2 regions of the Marinobacter sp. KM021 genome follow, and region 1 is predicted to be linked to the other one. Evidence: riboswitches for the same ligand, from Rfam matches in the RefSeq annotation. Region 1 holds a riboswitch; the other holds the start of a gene.
The links. Region 1 has a riboswitch for cobalamin ahead of RVM24_RS17605 (TonB-dependent receptor domain-containing protein). Riboswitches for the same ligand answer to the same signal wherever they lie in the genome.
Positions count from the first base shown of each region.

Region 2: it holds a riboswitch for cobalamin, as region 1 does, so the genes downstream of both, RVM24_RS16420 (ribonucleoside-diphosphate reductase subunit alpha) here and RVM24_RS17605 (TonB-dependent receptor domain-containing protein) in region 1, are expected to answer to the same signal.

Region 1 is NZ_CP136129.1:3,769,794-3,781,784, forward strand. Features, by position in the region: gene cbiB (adenosylcobinamide-phosphate synthase CbiB) at 1-272, shown strand, start outside; gene cobD (threonine-phosphate decarboxylase CobD) at 269-1,333, shown strand; cobalamin riboswitch at 1,373-1,565, shown strand; gene RVM24_RS17605 (TonB-dependent receptor domain-containing protein) at 1,724-3,553, shown strand; gene RVM24_RS17610 (cobalamin-binding protein) at 3,622-4,473, shown strand; gene RVM24_RS17615 (FecCD family ABC transporter permease) at 4,543-5,457, shown strand; gene RVM24_RS17620 (ABC transporter ATP-binding protein) at 5,481-6,251, shown strand; gene RVM24_RS17625 (cobyrinate a,c-diamide synthase) at 6,411-7,718, shown strand; gene cobO (cob(I)yrinic acid a,c-diamide adenosyltransferase) at 7,753-8,364, shown strand; gene RVM24_RS17635 (cobyric acid synthase) at 8,365-9,834, shown strand; gene bluB (5,6-dimethylbenzimidazole synthase) at 9,831-10,532, shown strand; gene RVM24_RS17645 (DNA-3-methyladenine glycosylase I) at 10,624-11,292, shown strand; gene cobS (adenosylcobinamide-GDP ribazoletransferase) at 11,323-11,991, opposite strand, start outside.
Region 2 is NZ_CP136129.1:3,495,974-3,507,964, forward strand. Features, by position in the region: gene RVM24_RS16420 (ribonucleoside-diphosphate reductase subunit alpha) at 1-2,435, opposite strand, end outside; cobalamin riboswitch at 2,548-2,745, opposite strand; gene RVM24_RS16425 (DUF3047 domain-containing protein) at 2,862-3,587, shown strand; gene RVM24_RS16430 (substrate-binding periplasmic protein) at 3,590-4,297, opposite strand; gene nhaB (sodium/proton antiporter NhaB) at 4,510-6,015, opposite strand; gene RVM24_RS16440 (ABC transporter ATP-binding protein) at 6,472-7,284, shown strand; gene RVM24_RS16445 (ABC transporter substrate-binding protein) at 7,314-8,576, shown strand; gene RVM24_RS16450 (ABC transporter permease) at 8,573-9,403, shown strand; gene RVM24_RS16455 (sigma-54 interaction domain-containing protein) at 9,544-11,217, shown strand; gene RVM24_RS16460 (OsmC family protein) at 11,415-11,969, shown strand.

The DNA of each region.
Region 1 (11,991 bases):
GTTGGCGTACCCAGGCAAGAACCTGGGATAGCCCCAATGCCGGGCCAGTGATGTCGGCCGGGGCGGGCGCCCTTGGTGTGACCCTCGGTGGGCCGGCGCCCTATGCCAATGGCATCAAGGAACGGCCAGTGTTAGGTCGTGGCCCCGGGGCTTCGGCAGCGACAATCGAAGGTGCTATTGCCCTGGTACAGCGCGGGGTAATGCTCTGGTTGTCGGTGCTGCTCGTCCTCGCCCTTGCCTGCAGCTGGGTGGTGCCTGGAGGTGCCGGATGACGGCCTTCGACCTTTCTGAATCCCCGGAGCATGGCGGGCGGTTACAGGCCGCAATACAGCGTTGGGGCATCCCCCGCGAGCAATGGCTTGATCTGTCCACCGGCATCAATCCGGTACCCTGGCCGGTGCCGGCCATCCCACCGGAGGTATGGCAACGACTGCCAGAGCCGGACGATGGGCTGGAGAAGATCATCCGTTCCTGGGCAGGTGCGCCCGAGCGGGCCAGCTGCCTGCCGGTGGCGGGATCCCAGGCGGCGATCATGGCCCTGCCCGCCGTGCGCGCCAGGGTGCATGGTCTTGGTCGAGTGGCGGTGCCCGTGCCTGGATATCGCGAGCACGGTCATGCCTGGCGTCGCGCCGGTTTCGAGGTGGTGGCGATTCCTGAGCAGGCAATAGAGCAAGACGATCTGACCTGGCTGGATTCTGTGGACGTGGTGGTGTGGATACAGCCGAATAATCCGACCGGGCAGCTGGTCGATCCGGCCCGTCTTCTGCTATGGCACCAACGATTGCAGGCACGTGGGGGCTGGCTGGTACTTGATCAGGCCTTTGTTGAGGGAGAGCCCGGACACGGTTTGGAACCCTGGGCGGGCGCGCCGGGTCTGATACTTCTGCGATCTCTGGGCAAGTTTTTCGGCCTGGCCGGAATGCGCGCCGGGGCTGTGTTGGCTGAACCTGAGCTGACCCGTGCGCTGGCTTTTGAATTGGGCCCCTGGACCGTCAGTGGCCCGGCGCGTTACCTGATGGCAAGAGCTCTGGCTGACAGGGCATGGCAGATAGAGGCGCTGGGCAGGCTGCAGACGTCACGGCTGCGGATGGACGGCCTGCTCAGGAAATCTGGCATGCCAGCAACCAACGGTACGTTGCTGTTTCGCACGGTCCATCACGAAAACGCAGCACCAATAGCGGATGAGTTGGCTCGTCGTGCCATTCTGGTCAGGCGTTTTGATGAGCCGCCAGCCCTGCGCTTCGGTTTGCCGCCTGATGAGTCCGGTTGGCAACGTCTGGGAAGTGCGTTGTCTGAATTAACATATCTCATTGACCACCCCCACCCGGGTTGATAGTCTTGCCCGCAATTTCAGGTGCTCTGAGCGTTCCAACCGGACTGGCGATAGTCCGGCGAATGCAGTGAGTGAAACGGGAAGCCGGTGAGAGCCCGGCGCTGCCCCCGCAACGGTAATCAGGTGAAAGGCAATCCAATGCGCCACTGTGCCTCTGGCATGGGAAGGTGATTGCCCCGGAGCATCAGCTCCACCTGGAAGCCCGGAGACCGGCCTGGAATTTGGAGCCCATGAGTTCCAGACACCTACGTTGCGGAGGGCAGCGGCGGTGGGTGAACCGGCCAATGCAACTGATCGACGCCCCTCCACCCTCCGTCAATACAGACATTTCTCCTCCGCATGAATCAGTATCAACCGCACGGGTGAGTGCGGTGCGAAGCGAGTGAAGAAATGAAGCGTTCCAAAGTCTTGTCTGCCCTTGTGTTCATGCCTTTTGCCCTACCGGCGAGTGGTTCAGAGTCTGAAGCCGCCCCGGATACTCTTGAACCTATTGTTGTAACTGCCACGCTTGGCCCCCGTACGGTGGGCGAAAGCCTGTCTTCGGTGACGGTCATCGAAGAAGAAACCATCCGTCGTGAGGCGCCTGCCGAGTTTACCGATCTGCTGGCGGCGCAGCCCGGTATTGATCTGGTCACTAACGGGTCATTTGGCAAGAACACCAGTGTATTCACTCGTGGCACTGCGAATGATTCCACGGTCTTTCTGGTTGATGGTGTGCGCCTTCGTTCTGCAACCAGCGGTGGCGCGCCCTGGCAGTATTTTCCAGCTGATCTGGTCGAGCGCGTGGAAATCGTCAGGGGCCCCCGCAGTGCACTCTATGGCGCTGACGCGGTAGGCGGTGTCATTCAGGCATTTACACTGGATCCAAAGCACGGTAACAGAGGGTGGGTTGAAACCGGAGCAGGCAATTTCAACACCCAGAAAACCAGTGCTGGCGCATCGGCGACTCACGGCGCAACCCGGTTCAGCCTCAGCGGGCTGCACAAGGAGACCGATGGCACCAGAATTGTGAAAGATGGCGAGGACAAAGGTTTTCGCAATACCGCCGGCGTCGGGCGTGTTGTGCATGAATTGCCGAGCGGAGGAGAGGCCAGTTTCGTCATCATGCAGTCACAGGGCAATACTGAATTTGACGGTGGCAACACGGATTTTATGATCCGGACCATCGGCGTCACATTGAATACCCCTGTCAGTGATTATTGGGCGACGTCCATCCAGCTTTCAGAATCCGCTGACGAGCAAGAAAGCTTCCGTAGTGCCGGCGATTCTGTATTCAACACCAAAACCCGAACCGCACGATGGGAAAACACTTTCACCGCAGGCGTGCACGAGCTTGCGGTCGGGGGAGAGCTACAATCCGACGAAGTGAAAAGCACCATCGAGTTCGATGAGAACAGTCGCACTAATGCCGCGTTATTCACCCAACTGCGCTTAAACTTCGGCCCTTCCGATATTCAGTTGTCATTTCGCGGCGACGACAACGAGGCATACGGTCGACAGGAAACCGGTGGCATTGCCCTTGGCCACTCGTTTGACCGTTCCCACCGGGTACGGGTGAGTTATGGCACCTCTTTCCGGGCGCCCACGTTCAATGATCTTTACTATCCTTTGGAGATATTCGATTTCGGTGGCAGTTATGCCGGCAACCCGGACCTCAAGCCGGAGGAAGGCGCGTCCGTGGAGCTGGGGCTTAGCGGTCGTTACGAACACTGGTACTGGGATGCCGCTCTTTATCAACTGGACGTAGAGAATCTGATTGAACTCCAGAGCATCAACGGTGATCTCCGGCCTGCCAACGTGAGTGAAGCCCGTATTCGTGGCGCGGAGCTGGCCTCCGGTCTGCGGTCGAATGGTTGGGATCTTGGGGTCAAACTCACCTTGATGGATCCTCGTGATCGTGAGACGGATAACCGCCTGCGTCGTCGCAGTCACCAATCGCTGAGGGTTGACCTGGACCGTCAAATGGGCGCCTGGAGTCTGGGAGGCACCGCTCTGGCCAGTGGCTACCGCTACGATGATGCTAGTAATCAAAATCGTTTACCGGGCTACGTCACCTTCAACCTTCGTGCAGGGTGGGAATTTACTCAGGACTGGACAGCACGGCTGACGCTTCAGAACGTTACGGATAAGGAATACGCGACGGCAACCCGATTTGATGGTTCAGGCTACCTGGCGGCGGGAACCGCAGGGTTTCTTTCGATTCGCTATGACTTCCGATAAAACTGCATAATCTTGCCGGGGAGGCGCCAGTGGGAAAGCTTAAGGGTGTGAGCATACTGCTCGGCTGGATGCTGCTGGCATCTCCGGCCCTGGCATCCTATGTCTGCGCCACGGATGATCTGGGCGAGGAGATATGCCTGGAACACCCGGCAAAACGCATTGCCGCACTTTCGCCTGGGGCGACAGAACTGGCATGGGCGGCGGGCGCCGGTGATCAGGTAGTTGCCGTGGTGGCTTACAGCGATTATCCCCCGGCAGCCCGAGAGGTCGCTTCAGTGGGTAGCCATACCCGCATGGATATGGAACGGCTGCTGGAGCTGCAGCCGGATCTTGTGATTGGCTGGGTAACCGGGAATCCGACGGAGCAGCTGGTCACACTCAAGAATATGGGCGTCCCGGTGTTCTCCATTGAACCCCGGAGTTTTGAAGCTGTCTCCAACACCATTGAGCGCATCTCCATACTGGCAGGTACTGAAGCAGAAGGCTTTGCAGAGGCGGAGCGATTCCGTCAGGGCATTGCCGACTTGCAGGAGGCGTACGCCAAGGCTGATCCGGTGCCGGTGTTCTACCAGGTTTGGGATGAGCCCCTGATGACGGTCAACAGCCAGCACCTGATCGGTGAAATGATTGAACTTTGCGGTGGTGATAACGTGTTTGGTCAGCTGGACCGGCTAGTGCCGAGGATCAGTGCGGAAGCGGTGATTGCGGCGAATCCCGAGGCCATTCTGGCGGGTGGAATGGGTGAGGAGAATCGCCACTGGCTGGCGCGCTGGCAGGCATTCCCCAGTATCACTGCGACAGAGCGAAACAACCTCTTTTTTATTCCGCCGTCACTGGTTCAGCGACCGACTCCGAGAATGCTTGAGGGAACGCAATTGTTTTGCGAGAAACTGGAGGTGGCCCGTGGCCGACGGCCCTAGTGGAGTAGCCGTGTGATACGCCCGATCACCCTGCCCCTCACCGTTCTAGCCGTAGCGGGGCTGATCGCCATGGTGATGTCGGTCGGTATTGGCAGTGTCGCAATTGCACCTGCGGATGTGCTGTTGGTGTTTCTGGGTGAGGGCTCCAACCTGCACCGTACTCTGATTCTTGAGCTCCGGCTACCCAGAACGCTGTCGGCCTTTGCCACCGGAGGTCTGCTGGCGGTGGCCGGGGCATTGATGCAGGTGCTGCTGCGTAACCCGCTTGCCGATCCCTATGTGTTGGGGCTGTCCGGGGGTGCCGCCGTGGGGGCATTGCTGGCGATGTTGGCGGGGCTCGGCGGCGCGGTTATCTCCGGTTCTGCCTTTGCCGGTGCCATGCTGGCCACCTTGATGGTGTTCGGGCTCGCCCACGGCACCGGCAGCTGGACGCCCTCCCGCCTTTTGCTCACGGGGGTTGTGGTGGCGGCTGGCTGGGGGGCGGTCATTACCTTGATGCTGGCCATCAGCCCGGCCAGAGAGTTGCCGGGCATGTTGTACTGGCTCATGGGCGATGTGTCCTACGCCAGGGCACCCTGGCCGGGGCTTGGCGTGCTGGTGCTGGTCTGTGCGCTGGTGGTGCCTCTTGGCCGCAGTCTGAATGTATTGGCCCGTGGCCCCATGCAGGCTGCTGCCCTGGGGATTTCAGTGCGCCCACTGGAATGGCTGATTTACATACTTGCCAGCCTGCTCACGGCCACGGCGGTGACCATGGCCGGTAGCATAGGCTTTGTAGGGCTGGTGGTCCCGCATATGCTTCGGTTGGTGCTTGGTAACGACCAGCGCCTGATTTTACCGGCCTGTGCGTTAGCCGGTGGCACACTGTTGGTGCTGGCGGATACCCTGGCAAGGGTTGTGATCGCGCCGGAGCAACTGCCGGTGGGTGTGATCACCGCGCTGTTGGGCGTTCCCACTTTCCTGTATCTGTTGTACCGGAGTCGCTGATGTCCGGTAATAAACGCCCCCCAATGCAAGCCTTGAGTACCCGGGAACTGGTCATCGATATTCCTGGCCGGGCCGACGGTTACCCTTTGGATCTGACAATAAAATCAGGTCAGGTTTGGGGCGTACTTGGGCCCAACGGGGCCGGCAAGACCACGCTGTTGCACACCCTCGCAGGTCTTCGTGCGCCCCGTGCCGGTGCTTTGTTCCTGAATGATGTGCCTACAACGAAGCTAAAGCGGAGAGCCCTCTCCCAACAGTTGGGGCTGGTGTTCCAGGACCGACAGGATGGCTTCCCTGCAACGGTACTGGAAACCGCGCTGATCGGGCGTCATCCGTGGCTGGCGCCCTGGCAGATGGAAGGGGCAGACGATCTGGCCATGGCCGAGAGATCACTTGAAGCGCTGGATGTCCTGCATCTGAAAAACCGCCTGGTCAGCACCCTGTCTGGCGGTGAACGCCAGCGAGTGGCGATTGCCACGCTGATGACACAGTCGCCCCACACCTGGCTGCTGGATGAACCGACAAATCACCTGGACCTGCACCACCAGGTGGCCGTCATGAAATTGCTCACTGACCGGGCGGCAGCGGGTAACGCCATTTTCATGTGCCTGCACGACCTGAACCTGGCTGCCCGCTGGTGTGATCATATTTTGCTGATGTACCCCAATGGCGAAACCTGCTGGGGCCCGGCAGAAAGGATGCTGGTGCCGAACGCTCTGGAACGTTTGTATAACCAGCAGCTGGCAACGGTGGAAGTGGATGGCGCGCCTTTTTTCGTGCCAAAACGAGACTAGCTCAGAAGTATCGCGAGGGCAGCGGAGCAGGGCTTTCCGGGACTGTCTGCAGCAGGGATGCTGCAGTCAAGCGTACAGGGATGTATTTACAGCGTGTCCCGGAAAGCCCTGCTCCGCTGCCCGTCTGCACCAAATTCAGACGACAGGGAACAGCAACACATGCCAGACAACAAAATCCCCGCCGCCATGATCACCGCCCCGGGTTCCGGCCAGGGCAAATCCATGGTTACGGCTGCGCTGGCGCGCCTGCATCGGAATGCGGGCCGTAACGTCCGGGTGTTCAAGCATGGGCCGGATTACCTGGACCCCATGGTGCTGGAAGTCGCCTCCGGTAACCCGGTTTACCAATTGCACCCCTGGATGACCGGCGAGGACGAGTGTCGGTGGCGGCTGGCCGAGGCCGCCCAGAGCGCCGACCTGATCCTGGTGGAGGGCTCCATGGGCTTGTTTGATGGCAGCCCCAGTAGCGGCGACCTGGCCAAACTGGCAGGCATTCCGGCCCTGCCCGTGATTGATGCCAAGGGCATGGCTCAGACCTTCGGCGCGGTTGCCATGGGCTTGGCGAGCTTTGATTCCGAACTCCCTGTTCATCAGGTAATTGCCAACAAGATTGGCAGTTCCTACCACGGCGAGCTGTTACGGGAGAGCCTGCCGGATGGCATCAGCCTTTTGGGCGCGATACCCCGAAACGATGCCATGAATATCCCGGACCGGCACCTTGGGCTGGTCCAGGCGGCAGAAATGGACGACCTCAGTGATCGGCTGGATAGAGCGGCCGAAGTCCTGACATCAGCGGGTCTGGATGTACTTCCCAAGCCCGTACCTTTTCATTTTCAAGCACCACCGAGGCCAGAACCGCTGCTGACCGGGCGCCGGATTGCCGTGGCCAGGGATGCGGCCTTCAGCTTTATCTACCGGGCCAACCTGGATCTTCTCACAGCCATGGGCGCTGAGCTGGTGTATTTTTCGCCCCTGCACGATTCGGAAGTACCGATGGCCGACGCGCTCTGGCTGCCGGGCGGCTATCCGGAACTGCATGCCCGGAGCTTGGCGGAAAACCAGCCTATGCAATTGTCGATCCGCGCCTTTCATCAGGCCGGTAAGCCCATTCTGGCAGAGTGTGGCGGGCTAATGGCCTGTGCCGAAGAGCTGGCAGACAAAGACGGCACGGTGCATGGCCTGCTGGGCCTGGTACCCGGGCGCGCTACCATGGCTAACCGTTTGACCGCGCTGGGCCTGCAAAGTCTGGAGACCCAGCTGGGCGGGTTGCGGGGTCATACCTATCACCATTCCAGTCTTGAGACCCCTTGGCAACCTGCGGCCAGGGCGAAGAAGCAGGCCGGCTCTGACGGAGAGGCGGTGTATCGCCACCAGAATCTGTTGGCCAGCTATTTTCACGGCTACTTCCCGTCGTCGCCGGCGTTGGTTGCCGCGATCTTTCGCGGCGAGGAAATCCGGTTTTCCTGATGAATACAAATGCGTGAACCCAAGGAGAGTCATCATGCGTGAACGCGCCAAAGACCCCGAACGCCATGCCAAGCGCATGGCCGCCAAACAGAAAATCATGCAGGAACGTATCGCCCGCGCCCAGAAAGAACAGAGCGTGTTGCTGGTGCTGACCGGCCCAGGTAAAGGCAAGAGCAGTTCCGGCTTCGGCATGGTCGCCCGGGCCCTGGGCCATGGTATGAAAGTGGGCATCGTCCAGTTTATCAAGGGCGCTTTCAGCACCGGCGAGGAAGCGTTCTTCCGGAGCCTGCCGAACGTGACCTACCACGTGATGGGACAGGGCTACACCTGGGACACCCAGAACCGGGAACAGGATGTGCAGAGTGCGACTGAAGCGTGGAATATCGCAGCTGACATGCTCAAAGACGACAGCTATGACCTGATTCTGCTGGACGAACTGAATATCGCGCTGAAGTACGACTACATCGATCTGGACCGGGTGCTGGATGACCTGCAGGCCCGGCCGGAGATGCAGCATGTGGTGGTCACCGGCCGTGGTGCTCCCCAGGAACTGATCGACCTGGCCGACACCGTGACCGAAATGGGTGTGGTCAAGCACGCCTTCAAGGATCAGGGCATCAAGGCCCAGAAGGGCGTGGAGCTGTAAATGCCCACCCTGATGGTGCAGGGCACCACCTCGGATGCTGGCAAGACCACGGTGGTGGCGGCCCTGTGCCGCTGGCTGGCGCGTCAGGGGGTATCGGTGGCACCGTTCAAACCCCAGAACATGGCCCTGAACAGTGCGGTTACCGTGGATGGTGGCGAAATCGGCCGCTCCACGGCGTTGCAGGCACTGGCCTGTGGACTGGAGCCCCACAGTGACATGAACCCGGTGTTACTGAAGCCCCAGAGCGATTGCGGGGCCCAGGTGATATTACGGGGCAAGGTTCATGGCAATATGGATGCCCTGGATTACCACGCCTACAAAGCTGAGGCGATGAATTCGGTGATGGCAAGCTGGCGGGCTCTGAGCGCCCGCTTCGATGTGGTCATCGCCGAAGGCGCTGGCAGCCCGGCTGAAATTAACCTGCGGGCCAACGACATTGCCAACATGGGGTTTGCTGAGGCCGCCGATTGCCCGGTGTTGCTGGTGGGTGATATCGATAAAGGCGGGGTTTTCGCCCAGTTGGTGGGCACCCTGGCGTTGATCTCCGACAGTGAACAAGCCAGAACGGCCGGATTTATCATCAATCGGTTCCGGGGTGACATTGCGCTGTTGGAGCCCGGGCTGGACTGGCTCGCCGAACACACTGGCAAGCCGGTGTTCGGGGTCTTGCCCTACCTGCACGGGTTGGTGATAGATTCCGAAGACAGTGTCAGTGCCGCCGGCACCAGCGAGGCCGGCGCCTTGAAAGTGGTGGTGCCGGTACTGCCCAGGATCAGCAACCACAACGATTTTGATCCGTTGCGATTGCACCCGGGGGTAGACCTTGTTTTCGTTGGCCCGGATGAGACCATTCCGCCGGCGGACCTGATTATCCTGCCCGGCAGCAAAAGTACCCGCCACGACCTGCAGTGGCTGAAACAGCAGGGCTGGCCCGAGGCCATCCAGAAACACCTGCGCTATGGTGGCAAGCTGCTGGGTATCTGTGGCGGATTCCAGATGCTGGGACTTCGGGTGGAAGACCCGGACGGGCTGGAAGGCGAAGTTGGCAATACCGAGGGCCTGGCACTGTTCGAGATGGTCACCCGCATGGTATCGGGTAAGCAGCTCAGACAAGTGACCGGTAGACTATCCCCCGAGGTTACTGAAAGTGGTGTTACGGCGACAATGACCGGCTATGAAATGCACAACGGAGTCACCGAGGGCTCAGCGCTGGCCAGGCCTTTTGCGGAGCTTGATGGTCGACCGGATGGTGCGGTCAGCGCCGACGGTCAGATGGCGGGCACCTATGTGCACGGTCTCTTTGATGAGCCTGCCGCCTGCGATGCCATTCTGTGCTGGGCCGGTCTAAATACACAGAATGCGCGGTCAGTGGACTATCAGAGTCACCGTCTGCAGCAGCTCGACCGCCTGGCAGATCAGGTGGAACAGTGCCTGGACACGGACCGGTTAAGGAGCCTGTTGCAGTTATGAGCAACCAGAACGACCCATTCACGGATGCCCAACGTGAGGGGCTCTACCGGGCCATCTTCGAGCGTCGGGATGTGCGCTCGCAGTTTTTGCCGGATGCCATTCCGGATGAGGTGCTGGCCCGTATTCTGAGGGCAGCCCACCATGCGCCGTCAGTGGGCTTCATGCAGCCCTGGGATTTCATCGTTATCGACAGCCTGGCGGTGCGCGGGCAGGTGCTGGCCAGCTTCAATCAGGAAAACACAAAAGCCTCGGAAAATTACACCGGCGAGCGACAGCAAACCTACCGGACACTCAAACTCCAGGGCATTCTGGAGAGTCCGATTAATCTATGCATTACCTGTGACCGGACCCGCGGCGGGCCCCATGTGCTCGGCCGTAACTCCATCATGGAAATGGATCTGTTCAGCACCTGCCTGTCGGTACAAAACCTGTGGCTGGCGGCGCGAGCAGAGGGTATTGGTGTGGGCTGGGTCAGTATTCTGGATCAGGGAATACTGTCTGACATCCTGCAGCTGCCAGATCACGTATACCCTCTTGCGTATCTGTGCCTGGGGTATGTCAGCGAGTTTCTGGAACAGCCGGAGCTGCAGGCCAAAGGCTGGCGTTCACGGCTGCCGCTGGAAGAGCTGGTGCATGGCAATGGCTGGGGTCAGCCTCTTGAGCATCAGCGTCTGGCAAGTTACCTCGCCGGCAAGTGAAGGGCACCGAAAAAGAACATGATCGTTTTCCTCACAGGTCCTGAATTGGGTACGATCAGACTCGATTTGGGGCTTCTGGTCAGGAGGTGAAATGAAATTTTCCGAGCTCTACCAGCAGGCACTGGCCCGCAAAGGCGGCGAACAGGCCCTGAAATCCATGCTGCCACCGGTCACCGAGAAGCAGCGCCTGGCCAAGATCAGCGACGACCGTTACCTTTCCGAGATCACCCGGTGCATTTTCAAGGCCGGGTTTGTCTGGCGGGTGATCGAGAATAAATGGCCGGATTTTGAGGCGGCGTTCGAAGGGTTTGTGCCCGCCTACTGGCAGCAGGTCCCGCCGGAAGTCCTGGAGCGGCTGGCAACAGACGAGCGGATTGTTCGTAACATGCAGAAGATCCGCACGGTTCCGGAGAATGCCCGGATGATCATGGATGTGGCGAAAGATCATGGTAGCTTTGGCCGGTTTCTGGCGCAGTGGCCGTCAACCGATCAGGTGGGGCTGCTGCTGTACCTGAAACGCAATGGCGAGCGTCTGGGGGGTAATTCCGCCCAGTATTTCCTGCGCCGGGTGGGGTGGGATGGCTTTATCCTGTCTCACGATGTGGTGACCGCACTGACCCGTGCAGGCATTCTGGATGCGTCTCCTGCCAGCAAGAAAGGGCTCACCCAGGCCCAGGAGGCATTTAATCGCTGGCATGAAGAAACCGGGATGCCCATCAGTCAGCTTTCCCGGATAGTGTCATTCACGGTGGATAACTGAGCATTGCCCAGAATCAATGACCGCCTGAGACTACAGAAACAGCAATAGCACCAGTTCACTTAAGACGACGGCCGCGCCCAGGGTATCGCCTGTATAGCCGCCAAGCTGCCTGCGCAGATAGCCTCCCCAGAGCAGGGCAGCCAGAAGTACGGCAGTGACGGTCGCGGGAATAAGCAACGGCTGCCAGAGTGATAACCCCGCTGTAAGCAACATTACAAAGCCGGCCGCCGCCAACAACCGGCTGCGGGAGAAACCGTCCGCCACCGGTTTGGATTTGCTTTTGTCAGGATCGGTGACATAGGGCAGGCAAGCCATCAACACCAAGGGTGTCAGGCGGGAAACCGCAGGTGACACCAGCAACGCGAGCCAGATCAATTGGGCATCGGCCAGCAGGGCCACTTTTAGCAGCAAGGCCATCACCAGCGCCACCGTGCCATAGGTACCAATGCGGCTGTCCTTCATGATCGCCAGCCGTTTTTCTAAGGTATAACCCCCGCCGAGAGCGTCAACACTGTCCGCCAGACCGTCCTCGTGAAAAGCTCCGGTGATAAACAGGTGCAGAATAACCACCAGGATAATGGCGACCACTGGGCTGGCGATCAGTGAAAACAGAAAGAAGGCGGCGCAATAGACCAATCCGAGCAGAAGGCCCACTAGGGGAAAATAGGTGCTGCTCTGATTCATGAGGCGCTGGGAGTA
Region 2 (11,991 bases), 270 kb from region 1:
CTGCCGTCGAAGTATTTGAGGTCGTTGACCATGACGTTATCCCAAAGGCCTTCGGCTTTGAGGTCGCGCACCAGGGAGGGATTGACCACGGTGAATTCGCCGGAGAGGTTCGATTTCACGAACAGGTTCTGGTACGCCGGTTCGATGGACTGGGAAACCCCAACGATGTTGGAGATGGTGGCAGTGGGGGCGATGGCCATAACGTTGCTGTTGCGCATACCGTTTTTGGCGATCAGCTCGCGCACCGGGGTCCAGTCCAGGCGGCTGTTGGTGTTGAGTGACAGGTCCCCTTCCCGGCGGCTGTCTTTCAGCAGGTTGATGGAATCGATGGGCAGGATGCCCTGATCCCACAGGGAACCTTCGTAGGTTTCGTAGGCACCCCGTTCACCGGCCAGGGTGGCGGAGGCGCGAAGGGCGAAGTAGCTCAGTTGCTCCATGGCCACGTCGGCAAACTCGACGGCTTCCGGGCTGGTGTAGGGCAGGCCCAGTTGGTAGAGGGCGTCCTGGAAGCCCATCAGGCCCAGGCCCACGGGGCGGTGTTTGAGGTTGGAGTTCTTCGCCTGAGGCACGGCGTAGAAGTTGATGTCGATAACATTATCGAGCATGCGCACAGCGGTGGTCACGGTGCGTTCCAGGCGTTGTACGTCCAGCTCGCCGTTGGCGATGTGGGCGGCCAGGTTGACCGAGCCCAGGTTGCATACGGCGATTTCGTCGGCGCTGGTGTTCAGGGTGATTTCGGTGCACAGGTTGGAGCTGTGCACCACGCCCTGGTGCTGCTGCGGGGAACGCAGGTTGCAGGGGTCTTTGAAGGTAACCCAGGGGTGGCCGGTTTCAAACAGTACGGTGAGCATTTTGCGCCACAGTTGTTTGGCAGGGATTTTCTTGAACAGTTTGATCTTGCCCTGCTCCGCCAGCGCTTCGTAATGCTCGTAGCGTTCCCGGAAGGCGTTGCCGTAAAGATCGTGCAGATCCGGGGCATCGCTGGGGGAGAACAGGGTCCAGTCCCGGTCTTCACGCATGCGTTCGATCAGCAAATCCGGCACCCAGTTGGCGGTGTTCATGTCGTGGGTGCGGCGGCGTTCGTCACCGGTGTTCTTGCGCAGCTCCAGGAATTCCTCGATGTCCAGGTGCCAGCTTTCCAGGTAGGCACACACGGCACCCTTGCGCTTGCCGCCCTGGTTGACCGCCACGGCGGTGTCGTTGACCACTTTCAGAAATGGCACCACGCCCTGGCTCTGGCCGTTGGTGCCTTTGATGTGGGAGCCCAGTGCACGTACTGGCGTCCAGTCGTTGCCCAGGCCGCCGGCCCATTTGGAGAGCAGCGCGTTATCCTTGATGGCGCCGTAGATACCTTCCAGGTCGTCCTGCACGGTGGTCAGGTAGCAGGAGGACAACTGGGAATGGCGGGTGCCGCTATTGAACAGGGTGGGCGTGCTGGCCATGTAATCAAAGCTGGACAGCAGGTTATAGAATTCGATGGCGCGGGCGTTGGGGTCGTCTTCCCGCAGGGCCAGACCCATGGCGACACGCATGAAGAACACCTGGGGCAGTTCCAGGCGGGCTTTGTTCCAGTGCAGGAAGTAGCGGTCGTACAGGGTTTGCAGGCCCAGGAAACCGAACTGGTGGTCACGCTCGGGGATGATCGCCGCGCCCAGGCGTTCCAGGTCAAAGGCGGCCAGGGCTTCGTCCAGCAATTCGTAGCGGATACCGGCGTGGATGAACGCGCTCAGGGCCTGTGGATAAACCTCTGTCAGCGGCTGGTTGCGGGGCAGGTCCAGGGCCTCAGCCGCTTCCAGGCGAAGCTGTTCCAGCAACAGGCGGGCGGTGACGGCGCTGTAGTCCGGCTCTTGCTCGATACGGCCACGGGCCGTCATGATCAGGGCGGAGAGCACTTCGGTTTCCTCAATGCCGTCGTACAGGTTGCGCAGGGCTTCGTCGACCAGGGATTCGCCATCAATGCCGTCCAGGCCGGTGGCGGCCTGCTCTACCTGCAGTTTCATCAGGCCCAGGTCCAGAGGCGCCACGCTGCCGTCGGCTTTTTTCACGGTCAGGTGCGGGTGCGCTTCCATGGGTTCTTCGATGGCACGCTTGCGGGCGTGTTCTTCCCGGTAGAGCACGTAAGCCCTGGCCACCTTTTGCTCTTCGGCCCGCATCAGGGCCAGTTCCACCTGGTCCTGAATGTCTTCAATATGCACTTTACCGCCGGCTTTCAGGCGCCGGCTGATGGCCTGCACCACCTGTTCGGTTACCCGATGCACGGCGTCGTTGATGCGGGCAGAGCCGGCGGCTTTATCGCCTTCCACGGCCAGGAACGCTTTGGTCACCGCCACACTGATTTTGGCGGGATTGAATCCAACCAGGGTGCCGTTGCGTTTAATAACTTGAAGGGATTGGGTATCGGTAGCCGGGGCTTCGGCCAGAGCGGTGGCAGACATCGTGTTCTCCTGAAGTCGCGTCAGATTCCATTTAGCCTTCGCGAATGCAGGAGCATACCGTGCCTTGTTTCAGGGCAGGGATAACCGATCTGCTCACCTTGAGTCGCGAAGGTGCAGTGCTGTTTCCCTGGCAGGTCTTCGGACTCAGGGGCGTGAACCTGTTGGTTCGGCCTTGCGTGGCGACTTCCCGGCGCTTGCCAGTGTCTTGATGCCACGCTCGTTCCCCAATACCGCTGCGCGTCAGTTCCGGATTCTCACCGGATTCCCGACTACCTTTATGCCTGAAGTGATCAGAGAATGATCACAACATATGGTAGTCAACCAAGGATTTGGTCACTATATACGGACTAATAGCCACTGACAAGGCACTTTATCGCAGGCCCGCTGTCTGCCATTGCAGTGGCCCGGAAACAAAAGGATAAGTCTATGAAGCGTTCATCACTGGCAGGCACTGCATGGGTGTTGGCTCTGCTATTGGCCAGCCCGTTACTGATGGCGCAGGAGTCTTTACTGCAACCCTTCTCCACCATGAGTTCATTATCCGATGGTTGGGAACCTCTGGAATTGCCCAGAATCGACCGGCACACGCGCTATGAGCTGGTCACGGACGACGGTGTTCAGGTGGTCAAGGCGAGCGCTGATAACAGCGCCTCCGGCCTGATTGCCCGATTGTCGTTAGAACCCGGCGAATCGCTGATTCTGCGCTGGCAATGGAAGGTGTCCAACGTGTTCGACCGGGGCGATGCCCGGAAAAAGTCCGGCGACGACTACCCGGCGCGAATCTACGTGGCCTTTGAATTCCAGCCCGACAATGCAGGATTCTTTGAACGGGCCAAGCGCAAAACCGTGGAGGTGATGTTTGGTGAGTCCCTGCCGGGTAATGCCCTGAACTATATCTGGGCCAACCGGCTACCTGAGCAATCCATTGTCGCCAACGCCTTCACCGACCAAACCATGATGGTGGCGGTCAATTCCGGCCCGGAGCAAACCGGTGAGTGGGTCACGGTGGAACGGGATATTGTGGCAGATTACCGGGAAGCGTTCGGGGAGAATCCCCCGCGCATTGTTGGCGTGGCCATCATGTCGGATGCGGATAATACCGGTGAACGGGCAACCGCGTGGTATCGGGATCTGGTGCTTGAGAAGCCGTGAACTCAACGGTACTGTTCAGGAAATCCCGGCAAAACAAAGGTTTTCTCGAACCGGCGCACCGGCGGCACTTCACCACGCTCGGCCAACCGCAGATAGGCATCATCAAACGCCTCTCGAAGAATGGCGGCCCGGGAGCTGGCCAGCGAGAATATCCAGGCGCTGTTGCGGCTTCGTACTTCCGATTCCCGAATGATGGCGTCTGAGGGGTGGGTCAGGATTTCTCGCACCGGTTGGCGGTAATCGAGCAGGTAATCACCCCGCTTTCGTTTCAGCATATCCACCGCCGAACGGTGGTTGGGCGCCTCGGTAATGCGAATGTCTGGCTGGTCTTCCAGCCAATCCCGAAGCCCGCCATAGGTGTAGCCTCCGATCAATATCACCATGCTGCCATGCAACTGGTCCATGTGTTCCAGCGGTTCTGTATCTTGGCGGTACCAGGCACTCAACTCCACGGGAATCGGGCTGATCCAGCTTTCCAGAACGGCTTCTTTCAGTACCGGCGTGGCAGATAATCCCAGCCAGAGGTCAACGGTGCCGTCTCTCAGATAGAGGTAGGTACGTGCCACAGGCAGATAGAGGAATTCCAGCTCGTAGCCGGCCTCTGCAGCAACCTTCCTGGTAATCTCCACAAACTCACCGGCTGGTTCACCCTCAGCGGTGCGGTAGGTGATGGGCGGAAACTCCACATAGGCAACTCGAACGGCCTTCATGCTATATGGATCCTGGTCGTCGGCATGGACCAGAGTGTTATAGAGAAGTCCGATCAGGACAACAAAAAGCCCCGTCAGCGCCCAGGCGCCGCGAGGCAGATCAGTGGAGTAACGTTGGCAACTGCGCATGTATACCGCTTATCGTTATCTGTTTCTCTAGAGGGTAACAGATACACCAATTACTGTAGCGGCGAACGTCAAAAAATGTTGATTCAGAACGAATGGGTCACCATGTACAGCCCCACACCACCCATCACCAGGGTGTACGGAAACGCCATGATCACCATTTTCCCATACGACAGCCGCACCAGTGGCGCGATGGCGGACGTCAGCAGGAACAGAAACGCCGCCTGACCGTTAGGAGTGGCCACGCTGGGCAGATTCGTGCCAGTGTTGATCGACACCGCCAGGGTCTGGAAATGGTCATAGCTGATGGCCCCGGCGTCCAGCGCCTGCTTGACCTCACTGATGTACACCGTGGCCACGAACACGTTATCACTGATCATCGACAACAAGCCGTTGGCGATAAAGAACATGCCTGGCTGCTGGTGCTCTGGCAGGCTGAGCACATAATCGATGATCGGCTTGAACAGATGCTGCTCATGAATCACCGCCACCACGGCGAAGAACACCACCAGCAGAGAGGTGAACGGCAGGGATTCCTGGAAGGCTTTACCAATCTGGTGCTCGTCTGTGACGCCGGTAAACGAGGTAATCAGGATAATCACCAGCAGGCCAATCAGGCCAACTTCAGCAATGTGAAACGCCAGGCCGATCACCAGAATGGCGGCAGCGATGGCCTGAATCCACAGGGATGCCTGGTCGGCTTTGGTGCGACGTGCCCGCTCGTTCTTGGCAAACTCTTCCAGTACCTGGCGCACCGGCTTGGGCAGGCGGCCGCCGTAACCAAACCAGCGCAGTTTCTCCAACGCCCAACAAGTCGCCAGACCCGCGAAAAACACCGGGATGCTGACTGGCGCCATGTGCAGAAAGAAGCCAACGAAATCCCACCCTACCACCTTGGCAATCAGCAAATTCTGGGGCTCACCCACCATGGTGGCAACGCCACCCAGGGCAGTACCTATTGCACCGTGCATCAACAGGCTGCGCAGAAACGCCCGGAAGTTTTCCAGGTCTTCCCGGTGCAGCTCGATCACTTCTGCATCACTGCCAGCGTTGTGATCTCTTTGCTGGTAGCCTTTGCCCGACGCAACTTTGTGGTAAACCGAGAAAAAGCCCACCGCCACGCTGATAATCACGGCGGTCACCGTTAACGCATCCAGAAACGCTGACAGCAAGGCGGCCGCAGTGCAGAACAGCAGCGACAGCGCTGACTTGGAGCGAACCCCCACCAAAATCTGGGTGAACGTCACCAGCAGCAGGTCTTTCATGAAGTAGATCCCCGCCACCATGAACATCAGCAGCAGAATCACCGGGAAGTTCACCAGAACCTCGTGATACACGGCGTCTGCCGTGGTCAGCCCGATCAGCAACGCCTCCACCGCCAGCAAACCACCCGGCAACAGTGGATAACACTTCAGCGCCATGGCCAGGGTGAAGATGAACTCGCCAATCAGCAACCAGCCTGTCACACCCGGCCCGAACACGTACATCACGATGGGATTGGCAATCAGAAACAGCAGAATAACCTGTTTGTACCAGACAGGTGCTTTGCCAAGAAAGTTATGGGTAAAGCCAGACAGGACGGTGTTGGGCATTGCTCAATTCTTCTGAGGGGTGGACGCCACGAAAGTATGCGGCAGAAGGCCGCAATCTTCCTTGATATTTGTGCACCGGGTAATGGCCAGAAGGTAGCAATCAGGTCAGTAATTAGGCGTATATGGGGGTACGCGCGCCCCGGGACAGGGCCGAGATTATAGAGTAAATCACCAGTTTTTTACACGAGCCCCGATCAGAAAAAGACCTAAATGCCGGGCAATCCCCAACTCATCACTGATGCCATTACTGCCCAAGCCACGTCCTCCACCATCCGTCTATCTGAGCAAAGCTCAGCAATGGCGAATAATCCTTGCCATTGTCCGACATTGGCAACAACAAGCAACCGGTGACAATCTTCGGAAAAAATCACAAATTATTGATTTTATTAGCTTAATTTTGGTGGCACACATACTGCTTAGGTTCAGGTCAATATTTCTTTGAATCGGAGCAAAGACATGGGCGCATCACTGTCGATCGACTACGTCACCCACAGGTTTTCACCCTCAGCCGAACCTACCTTGAAAGACATCGACGCCCGAATTGAGCCGGGTCAGATGACGGCTCTTATCGGCCGTAGCGGCTGCGGCAAGTCGACGCTGCTGCATATGCTGGCCGGGCTGCTGATTCCGTCGGAAGGCTGCGTGCGGGTCAACGGTCACCAGATATCCTCGCCCAGTGCCAAGTGGAACATGATGTTCCAGAAAGCCTCTTTGTACCCCTGGATGACCGTTCAGGAAAACGCCGCTCTGGGCCTGTTGTTCGCAGGCCACTCCAAGCGCGAAGCGACCAGGCAGGTTGATGCGCTGCTCGACATGGTGGGCCTGCACGACAAGAAAAAGGAAAACGTTCAGAGCCTCTCTGGCGGGCAGCAACAACGGGTTGCACTGGCAAGATCTTTGGCCACCAACCCCGAGGTGCTGCTTCTGGATGAGCCGTTCTCTGCACTGGACGCGTTCACCCGCTCTGCCCTTCAGGAGGAGGTGCCCGCTATTTGTCGCGAGCGCGGCATCACCATGGTGATCGTCACCCACGATATTGATGAAGCCATCACCATGGCGGACCGGGTGCTCGTGATGTCTCAAAACCCGGGGCGAATCGTCAGTGAACTTCCGGTCAAGCTGCCCTGGCCTCGCCGGCACATGGATGTCGGGTTTCAGACCTTGCGCGACGAACTGATGCAGCAATTCAAAGGCACCGACACCGGCTTGTCCGGACGGGATGCCCAGTCCAGCCAACCCGCCGACTCGAAAGCCGAAAGCGCCGCCTGAAAACGCCCAATCTTAATGAGGAAGACACGATGAAAAAGCCGAAACGCAACAAGCCCACCACCAGGCAATCCGATCAGGAATACCTCCAGGAACACGAAATGAGCCGGCGGGATTTCATGCTCGACAGCTTGGCCCTTGGCGGCCTGGCCGCTGCGTTCGGGATGTCCGCCAGCACGGCTGCCTGGGGCAGTATCCAACCTCCGGCCGATGAAGTCGTGCGTATCGGTTACCTGCCCATCACCGATGCCACTGTTCTGCTGGTGGCCCACGCCAAAGGCTTTTTCGAAGAGGAAGGCCTGAAAACCGAACCGCCCACACTGATCCGTGGCTGGTCACCGCTTGTGGAGGGGTTTGCCGCAGGCCGATTCAATCTGGTGCATTTCCTTAAGCCGATTCCGATCTGGATGCGCTACAACAACAACTTCCCGGTGAAGATCATGTCGTGGGCGCACCTGAACGGCTCGGGCCTGGTGGTTGGTCGCCATACCGATGCCAAAAGCTTTGCGGATCTTGGCGGCAAACAGGTTGCGGTGCCCTACTGGTACTCCATGCACAACATTGTGCTGCAGATGGGCTTGCGCCACGCCGGGCTGACACCGGTCATCAAGTCGCAAAGCGAGACCCTGGCGCCCAACGAGGTGAACCTGCAGATCATGCCGCCGCCGGATATGCCCCCCGCGTTGGCGGCCCGGAAGATCGACGCCTTTATTGTCGCGGAACCCTTCAATGCGGTGGGCGAAATGCTGGCCGGCGGCAAGATGCTGCGTTTCACCGGGGATATCTGGCGCAATCACCCATGCTGCGTGGTCTGCATGAACGAGAACCAGGTTAACGCCAACCCGGTGTGGACCCAGAAGGTGATGAACGCGATTGTTAAAGCCCAGATCTATTCCCAGCAGAACAAGAAAGAAGTCGCTCACCTGTTGTCGCGCGATGGTAAGGGCTATCTGCCCATGGCGGCCAATGTGGTTGAACAGGCGATGACGCTCTATGACCAGGAAAGCTACGCCGATCCCAACGCGATTCAGAACGCCAACTGGGGCAGCGGACGCATCGACTTCCAGCCGTGGCCGTTCCCTTCCGCCACCCGGCTTATCGTCAACGAGCTGAAGCAGACCCTGGTCGGTGGCGATACCACCTTCCTGCAGGACCTGGACCCAGACTTTGTGGTGGATGACCTGGTGGACTACCGCTTTGTCAAAGCGGCCATGGATAAACACCCCGGCTGGAAAGACGCGCCGGGCTTTGACGCAGACAACCCGTTTGATCGGGAAGAGGTGGTCAAACTATGAGTACCAAAACCTCCTCTGCCCTGAACGCACCGTCATCCGGCTTCAACGGGCTCAGTCCGCTGCTAAGCATGCTCAGCAGCCTGCGCTACCCGGCCCTGGGCATCACCAGTCTGCTGGCCGCCTGGTGGTTCGGCGGCTACCTGGTGGCCAATGACCCAGACATGTGGGCGTTCGCCAACTTTGCCCCGGCACCTACCTTCCACGCGCTTTATGGTCTTGTGGCCAGTGGTGCTATCTGGCCCACCGTCCTGTCCAGCCTGTATCGGATTCTCTATGGCTTGTTCTGGGGGATTGTTATCGGGGTGCCGGTCGGCGTGCTGATCGGCTACGTGGGCAGTGCCATGAAGATTGCCAATGTGCCGTTTCAGTTCCTGCGGATGATCAGCCCCCTGGCCTGGATGCCGATCGCGGTTCTGGCCTTCCCTACCTGGGATTCGGCCATTATCTTCCTGATCGTGATGGCAGCGGTCTGGCCGATCATCTTCTCGACCGCCCACGGCGTGCGCCGGATCGATCCCAACTGGTTTAAAGTCGCCCGCAACCTGGGCGCCTCGGAACTGCACATGCTGCGACGCATCATCATGCCTGCGATCATGAGTGATGTGCTCGCCGGCATCCGGCTGGCCGTTGGCGTGGCCTGGGTGGTACTGGTACCGGCGGAGTATCTGGGCGTCACCAGCGGCCTCGGTTACGCCATCAACGATGCCCGGGATACCCTCTCCTACGATACGCTGGCCGCTATCGTGGTAGTCATTGGCCTGATCGGCTACGGGTTGGACTCCATCTGTAGCCTGCTGATAAAACGCTTTAACTGGCACGTAGAATAACGGTTGAGTCGCCCGGAACAAGGCCGTCCTCAGGGGCGGCCTTGTTCTGTTATGAAAGCGACAATGTCAGTCCAACGGACAATCAGGCACAGAGATTGCTGTATCAATCTCTGACAATGTCCTGGAATGGCATACTGCTCATGGAAAATCTCTCGTCACCACTCGAAAGTGATGTCATCAAGGCCGAGACCGACCTTACGGTTGTGCAAGAGGCCGCCAAACTGATCGGCCACTCCGGCTCTCCCGAATCTGCGATCACCGGCATACTGCGCCTGATGTCGCAAATGCTGGGCCTCAACCGGGGCCGGGTACTGCTGTCGACACCGGACGACAGCGCTCTGCACATTCAATACAGCTACGGCCTGACCCCCGAAGAGCGGAAGCGCGGCGTGTACAGCTTTGAAGAGGGCATCACCGGCCGGGTAATGCGCCAGGGCCAGCTGGCGGTGGTTCAGAACATCGATGAGGAGCCCGGCTACCTGTTCCGGGCGGTCGACCGGATGACCCTGCCAGACGGGGTGGTGGCCTACATCGCCATTCCCATCCTGGAGGGCAATACCCCCGTGGGTGTGCTGGCGGTCAACCGGCTGCGCATGCGGCCCAGATCGTTCAGTGCCGATCTGGTTATCCTGAGGATTCTGGCGACCTTTATTGCCCAGATCATCAAGATTAATTCCCTCATTGAAGAGCGTACCAACCACCTCCAGGCTGAAAACCAGGAGCTGAAAGACGCCCTGCAAAACCAGCAAACCAATCACGGCATACTCGGCGACAGCCGGGCGGTGCAGGATGCATTGCTTCAGGTAACCCGGGTGGCCAAAACCCAGGTGACGGTATTGCTCACGGGCGAATCCGGCACCGGAAAGGAGCGCTTTTCCCAGATCTTGCACCTGAATAGCGCCCGTAAGGAGCAACCCTTCCTCGCCATCAACTGCGCGGCCATTCCCGATCAATTGCTGGAATCCGAGCTGTTTGGCCACGAGCGGGGCGCATTCACCGGCGCGTCTGCCACCAAACCCGGCAAGATCGAGCTGGCCAGTGGTGGCACCCTGTTTCTGGACGAAATCGGCGACCTGAACCTGGAATTGCAGTCCAAACTGCTGCGGGTTCTGGAAGGCCAGGTGATCCAGCGCGTCGGGGGTAACAAAGACATACCGGTCGATGTCCGAATCGTCACCGCTACCCATAAAAATCTGCAGGATGCGGTCAACCGGGGTGAGTTTCGCCTCGATCTGTTCTATCGGCTCAACGTGTTCCCAATCCACCTGCCCCCGTTACGAAGCCGGGAGGGCGATGTGCGCATTCTGGCCCGGCATTTCCTGTTAAGTGCCAACCGGGAGTACGGCCGCTATACCCTGCTGGGCAATGGCGTGATGGAGCGCCTGGAAAGTTACAGTTGGCCCGGCAATATCCGCCAGCTGGAAAACGTCATCAAACGGGCCGTGCTGATGGCCGAAGACGGCACCATCAGCATCATGGACATTGAAGCGATCCTGCGCCAGGAATCCACCATCAGCCGGCACCTTGAGGCCGGCCAGCAGAGCTCTGCGGATCCCGCCGGCCCGACGTCGTTCAACAGCGCGATAGCACCGGGCAGCGGCGGGGCCCAAAACACAAGCAGTCCCGGGCCCGGGCGCCCTTACAGCTGGGTGCGGGCGGACGAGGCCAGTGAACTGACCGACGCCCTGCAGCAAACCGGCGGCAATAAAACCCGGGCAGCGGCTCTGCTGGGCATGACACCCCGACAATTCCGGTACCGACTGGAGAAGCTGAACATGAACAATGGAGCGGAGCCAGGCCCCGACAATGTCTGACATTGTCGGATTTTGATACCTGACAAAGGCAAGAGCCAAGCGACCATCGACCTCGACAAACTAATTTTATCTTTTTGTTTTTAAACAGATTAATAGCATATTTCAGAAGGTGGCACACAAGCTGCTCTGGTACAGATACAAGCCCGAACGTCTCAGGACACAACGGGCAGATCTGACAAACCCAACCGGAGCACATCATGACTACAGCCACTGCCAGCCAACCAGAAACCGTAACCGCTTACCTTCGCCCGATTGATCGTGACGGCTTGCTCGCCTTTGCAGAAAAAGGCCGTAACAACCCGGCCACTCGCGGCACCAACAAGGTTCACACGGTTACCGATGGCCAGTACCGCACCGTCAGCCACATCAATCAACACGAAGTGGTGGTAGACGAGCCCCTGCACCTGTTCGGTGAAGATACCGCCCCGGCCCCGGGCGAAATTGTTCTGTCTGGCCTGGGCGGCTGCCTGGCCGTCGGCATTACCGCCGTTGCCACCTGGAAGCAGATCAAACTCAGCAAACTGGAAATCTTCCTGGAAGGCGACATCGGCAATCCGGCCGCCTGGGGTGCCGGCGGCGCCGAAAAGAAACCCGAAGACATGGGCTTTCAGGATATCCGCGTGAAGGTACTGGTTGAAGGCGACGCCACGCGTGAAGAGCTGGATGAAATCGTCCGCCACGCCAACTACTTCTCGCCGGTGGCCAACACCATGCGCAATCCGATCCCGTTCAGCATCAGCCTGATGGAATAAGCCCACCCCCGGACTCCAGAGG